DNA from 2 places in the Peribacillus sp. NPDC006672 genome. Region 1 is predicted to be linked to the other one. Evidence: riboswitches for the same ligand, from Rfam matches in the RefSeq annotation. Region 1 holds a riboswitch; the other holds the start of a gene.
What was found. A riboswitch is a leader RNA that binds a small molecule or an ion and turns the genes downstream of it on or off. The one in region 1 is predicted to bind preQ1.
Positions count from the first base shown of each region.

Region 2: it holds a riboswitch for preQ1, as region 1 does, so the genes downstream of both, queF (preQ(1) synthase) here and ACQKKK_RS00155 (VUT family protein) in region 1, are expected to answer to the same signal.

Region 1 covers NZ_JBNNOR010000001.1:27,686-30,806, reverse strand. Annotated here, with positions in the region: gene ACQKKK_RS00170 (TolB family protein) at 1-802, shown strand, start outside; gene ACQKKK_RS00165 (hypothetical protein) at 997-1,137, shown strand; gene ACQKKK_RS00160 (hypothetical protein) at 1,287-1,442, opposite strand; gene ACQKKK_RS00155 (VUT family protein) at 1,463-2,005, opposite strand; PreQ1 riboswitch class I at 2,057-2,099, opposite strand; gene ACQKKK_RS00150 (SRPBCC domain-containing protein) at 2,548-2,880, shown strand; gene ACQKKK_RS00145 (SRPBCC family protein) at 2,882-3,121, shown strand, end outside.
Region 2 covers NZ_JBNNOR010000021.1:53,597-56,717, reverse strand. Annotated here, with positions in the region: gene ACQKKK_RS23225 (BA3454 family stress response protein) at 7-141, opposite strand; gene ACQKKK_RS23220 (DMT family transporter) at 446-1,303, opposite strand; PreQ1 riboswitch class I at 1,433-1,478, shown strand; gene queF (preQ(1) synthase) at 1,585-2,085, shown strand; gene ACQKKK_RS23210 (aspartate kinase) at 2,574-3,121, shown strand, end outside.

The DNA of each region.
Region 1 (3,121 bases):
ATTGAGCAACGATGAACAAATCCTCGACCCGACTTATTCCTACGAAGGAGATATGCTTGCCTTTATCGTAGCTAAAAAAAACCAAGAAGAAGATTCAACCAGTTCCATTCACCTTCTTGATATAAAATCACAGAAAATCAGTGAATTATTCAAAGCAGACTTCCTGGTCACAGAACTCGATTTCGCAAAAAGCGGCCGCTCTCTCTTTTATATCGGAGCCGGTACGTTTAAAAACTATTCGCCAATCACGGGTCCCCGCCCTCACGATCTCGATATTTATGAGTTTGATATAGAAAAAAAGGAGTCCATCCAACTGACCTCTTTTAAGAAATATGGTCTTAGTTCCCTAAATGTCACCGTTGATGGAAAAGCCGCTTATTATCAAACCGATGATGATGCGGATGCTAAAACGGCTGATGATATTTTCGAAACGCATCAACGGATTTTCAAAGTGAAATTTGATCAAACAGGTATCGAAACTGTCACCGACTCTAAACGTGATGTCGACATTTTTGATTTCACAATTACCCCGGATGAAAAAACGATGATTTTCCAGTCTATCTCCAATGAGCAATCAGGCAGTACCTATATTTATGAACTATATAGCTATGACCTCAAAACCAAGACCGAAAAGCAGCTGACCCATCTTCAAGGATACACAGATCGCCCAGTCATCAGCAGCGACTCAAAAAATGTCTACTTTATGGTAGATAAGAAATTCGGCAAAAGCGATCCACAGTATCACCTATATAAAGTGGAGATTGATGGAGACAACCCCGAAGAAATTTTGTTACCTAATTAACGAAAAAGGTTTCCGACACCAATTATTAACGGTGCCGGAAGCTTTTTTTATGGGGTTTCTCGTGAATTCATGCTACACTCTTGATTTCGCGCTGTTTACTCGTGGGTTCGGCTTGTTTACTCGTAGGATTTGCACATTTACTCGTGAATTCATGCTACACTCTTGATTTCGCGCTGTTTACTCGTGGGTTCGGCTTGTTTTCTCGGAGATTTGCACATTTACTCGTGAGTTTGGTCTATTTACTCGTGAATTCCGCAACTTTACTCGTGAGTTTTGCTGTTTTACTCGTGAATTACCACGATTTACTCGTGAATTCATGCTTCACTCTTTCTTAATTCCGCGCGTTTACTCATGGGTTACTCCAGTCCCACAAAAAAAGAACCAAATTTGGTCCTTCTTTCTCAAATTATTCTCTTTTATTTAACCGATTGTTTCCTATATATATTAATGTTTGATGGACTCCATATGGAATATATCCTGAATTTTACGTTTTACGTTTATCATGATTGTCTATTCCTTTATGTTTCCGATAATTGGCGCAGGAGAGCTTCATACATTCCCCCTGGACATGCGGACCGTATTTTTCACGAAAGGCCTCGAGGCAATAGCATTTCTCTTCTTCCTTTTTGGTTTCATCCATCGGTGTATCCCTCCTAGAATTCAACCGGAGACTACGCGCTTCTCCAGCCTTACGTTGATTCGCCCCAACAGTACGGCACCGATTGACTGAATGACTGTTTTAACGATGATTTGGCCGATAATCGCAGCGGGTACGGCTTCCCATGGCAATATATTGGCACCTAGTGGACTTAGGCCAATCACGACAAATATCACCGAATCGAAAAACCCTCCAACGATCCCGCTGTAGAACACCCTCCAACTCATCGGGAGCTTTAACCGGGTATAAATTTCCGTATCCGCTGTTTCTGCCACAACGAACGATAATGCGGAAGCAAATACAATCAATAACGTATCTTCTAATAAAAATGATACACATGCAGATAAAATAAGTGCGGTAACGATACACATATAGGTTTTCGCACGGCCGAATTTATTCTGGACCAGATCTCGAAAGATGAAGGTTCCCCCGATGAGCAATGTACCCATCGGAATGATGAACATGCCCAAATGTAATGGATCAAAAGCTGCTGTAACCACATTCGCCGTGACAATGGATACTAAATACAATAGAATTCTTAACATTTAATTCATTCTCCTTATACAGAAAAAACAGCACCCTAAGAAAGAGCACTGTTCCCCTTAGTTTTTTTGAGAGGGTAGCTAGAACCTCTTCCGCCGGAACGGATTATCATTTCCTTATTTATCGTAGCTTGAAAACGGTCGGAAATCAAGAAGTTTCCATATGGCTGATTCTAAAATGAATTCAGGCTAATACCCTTTCAAAAATCGCCTTCTTGATTTCGTTTTAGTCACTGGGAATGGCGCGAATCCACGGATTATCCACTTTTCCAAAGCTTAGCACTTAGCAAATGTTCCTCTGATGCCAAAGGATTTTTAAAGCTTTTGCCGATTCCTGTCGCAGAAAACTGCTTGACGGGCTGTATGAAAAGCGGACAATCATTGATAGAGTTATGTTACGATTTTGATATCTAGACAAGCAGTAACAAAGCACCTCGCATTATTAAGGGGAGGCAGCCCTTATTGTTTTTATTTGGCATGGACTTGAAAAGGAATGCTAGAAATATAAACGCGAGGAGGCAAAAGAATAATGAAAAAACCAACGTTTGTCTATCCTATTTATATCGTGTGGGCCGTTGCACCCGCTCTCGTTTACATGGAACATGGCAGGAGACAAAACACCCCGCGACCATCCTACTCGGGTCACTTTTCAACTGCAGCCAATGGATGATTCTACTGTGAAGTTCACACTTTCGCATGAGCTATTGGAGAAAGATTTCGTATATGGTGATAATACCTTTGAAGGCATAGATTATGGTTGGCCAGCTATTCTAAGTAACATGAAGAACCGGACAAAACTTGTCGCCAATATATGTAGATCGGGTTTATTAGGTGTTAGTGGGAAACTATTAAAACATATCGAAAGAGAGCTGATATAGTATGGATACTCAAATAACTACGAAATTTAAAATAGTCAAGCCAACTAATGAGGTGTTTGAAGCCATAGTAAACCCTGAAAAAATCGGGAATTTTTGGTTCTCATCGAGTTCTGAAAGATGGGAGCAAGGCAGGACTCTTACATTGAGATATAACGAATACGATGCTGAAGTGGTTATCCATGTATTAGAAGTCGAGGAAAATAGGAAAATCGTGTATTCGTGGGGAGGCAACGACCAAGAA
Region 2 (3,121 bases), on a different contig from region 1:
GCTTTTTTATGCTTTCCATTGTTTTTCCACTTGATGAAGGGCTTGTTGTAAAATTTCTTCTTGATTGGTACCTGGTTTAGTAAGGACGTTAGTTTGATAAGATTTTCCTTGGAAATCAACTGTTACTGTAACTTTTACCATTATGAATCATTCCTTTCCTGGTTCAATATTATATGAGTTGGTTGTGCCTACTTCTTTTATACCCGAGGGGAAAGATTTTTCAAACATTGCGAAGTAGTACAGTGCGGGTTTTAATATTCAAAATTATCTGATATTTAAAGAGGGATGTCAACACTTTTTTTTCGACAGACTCCATTTCCTTACTTATTTTTATGTTTAGAGGATTGTTGTATTGGGGTCAGGCCATACCATATTTTGTGGCTATATAAAGACGACCTGGCTTGTGTGCGCATAACAGCCAGGTTGTTTTTGTGAAATTAACAATTCATATTTTTGTTAAGATAATTCCGATTAATGCTGCAAGTACTCCAGCAATTTGATAGGTTTTTAGTCTTTCTTTGAATAAATAACATCCAGCGAATACGACAACTAAACAATTCAGGCTGACGACAGGGAAAATGATGCTTGCGATCCCGGTGTTCAACGCAAAGAAATAACACCCATAGCCTATCATGCTTAAAAAGCCTACTAAGGAACCGATTTTGACTTCCTTTAGCTTGATTTTTTCATTTTTAAAGGCCAGGGCCGAAAGAAGATAAAGCATTCCGCCTCCATACATTGATACAAGGATATCAAGGGAGTTTAAATGAAGACGTGTTGATGTCGTCATAAGAATGCCGAGCACACCAAAAGATAAGATGGAGAATAATGTGTGCATCATCCAAGGTAAATATTGATGATTGCCCTTAGCGTTAGGTGTATACTGAATGACTAAGGTAGCGAGAAACATGCAGACGATTCCGCTCCACTGCAGCGAAGAAATATGCTCATGAAAAATTAATGCAGCACATAGGATGGGAAATATTGCATTTGCCGCGATCAGTGGTGATGTCAAACTTGCCGGCCCTTTTTCAAAGGCGCTTGCCATCTGGATGTTACCATTAGCGTTCAGTACACCAATAGCTGCACCAAGCAAGATAGATAGCCAGTCAAGCTTCAAACCATCCATAAAAGCTCCATAAAAAATGGACAAAATAAAAGCTGAAAAATAAAAGAAAAATTGGATATGTACCTTTGAGTAACCTTTTCCGCTACTCCATTTAAAAATGCTGTTATTGATTCCGAAACATAAACTGGTGATGAGAGCCGCAAAAATCCACATTGCTTTTATCTCTTCCTTCATGTAGGATAAACTTCTTCTACATTTTAAGCCGTATACATGTAGGAATCAAACCAAATTTAAAAGTATGATTGACAGATTAGATATTTTTTTCTATATTTACTATGACAATTTTAAAATATTTCCCGAAAAACGGGAGAGGTTCATAGCATCACCCTCTTAAAAAAACTATGGCTTTGATTTTTTTTGCGAATCAACCATATCTTTGAGGAGATATGGTTTTTGTTATATAGAGGCCCATTTTATGAATCTCCCCTGACAAACGTGGATGAGGAGGACTTTTTATGTCTGGAAGAAAAGAAGAAGAATTAAAAAAAGATATCACACTGCTTGGGAATCAAGGGACAAAATATACATTCGACTATGCGCCTGAAATTCTGGAGTCATTCGATAACAAACATCCAAACCGTGATTATTTCGTCAAATTCAATTGTCCGGAGTTTACAAGCCTATGTCCAATTACTGGCCAGCCGGACTTTGCAACCATTTACATCAGCTATATCCCCAGTGTAAAGATGGTGGAAAGCAAGTCTTTGAAACTTTATTTATTCAGCTTCCGCAACCATGGTGATTTCCATGAAGACTGCATGAACATCATCATGAATGATTTAATTGAGTTGATGGACCCGAAATATATTGAAGTCTGGGGCAAGTTTACACCTAGGGGCGGAATTTCTATTGATCCATACACAAATTATGGTAAACCAGGGACGAAGTTTGAGGAAATGGCGAATTTCCGCTTGATGAATCATGACTTATACCCGGAAACCGTGGATAATCGCTAAAGATTGGAAAAAGACAAATGCACTTAATCTTGAGCAAAATTCAAAGGGAATTTCAAAAGGGGTTCGGAACGTTTTCATTCCGAACCCCTTTTGTCTACAAACTGAGACTATAGGCAAAAGCGGTTCTATCTAAATGTTAAAACAAAGTTGATTGGAGCGGGTGTGCGAGACTCCTGCGGGAAATACGCGTCCAAGGGAGAGCCCGCAGGCTGAAAGCTGAGGAGGCTCCCGGACCGCCCGCGGAAAGCGAGTGCCCCTACGTTCCAATCAACGTTCAAATTGTACCAGCCATAAAAAAGTAGACAAAGGCATATGCCTTTGTTTTTTTTATTTTTGCTATTCTCATTCAGTAAACTCACTGTTTTGTGCTTTTTAAAAATACAAATGTCCTCTCGGAATGGAATTATTGCTTGATTGTTTCGTAAAAAAACGTAATAATAGGAAGAGATAATTTTGACAGAATATTTTCAAAAATAGGGGATGTCGTAATGAAAGTTGCAAAGTTTGGCGGAAGTTCACTTGCGTCAGGTGAACAGGTGAAAAAGGTATTCGAAATTGTGGTTGCTGAACCAGAGAGGAAGATTGTGGTCGTTTCGGCTCCAGGGAAACGCAATTCAAATGATATAAAGGTGACGGATTTATTGATTGAGGCTGCGGAACAGCAGCTGCGCGGGGATAATGGGGAGCATTTGATAGAAGATGTAGTATCCCGCTATGCGAGCATTGCTGAGGAGTTAAATATATCCGAGGAGGTCATCACTGGAATTCATGGAAATTTAAAAACACTGTTGCATGCAGACCAATCTAACCCGAAGCGCTATTTGGATGCTTTAATGGCCAGTGGCGAGGATAATAATGCGAAGCTAATCGCAGGTTATTTTCAAAGCCGTGGTGTAGAGGCTCATTATATAAATCCAAAGAAGGCTGGCTTGATCGTAACAGATGAAGATGGATTCACCCAGGTGATGCCTGAGTCGTATGATCGGTTATATGCTCTGCGTGATGAGCCTGGAATAGTAGTATTCCCGGGGTTCTT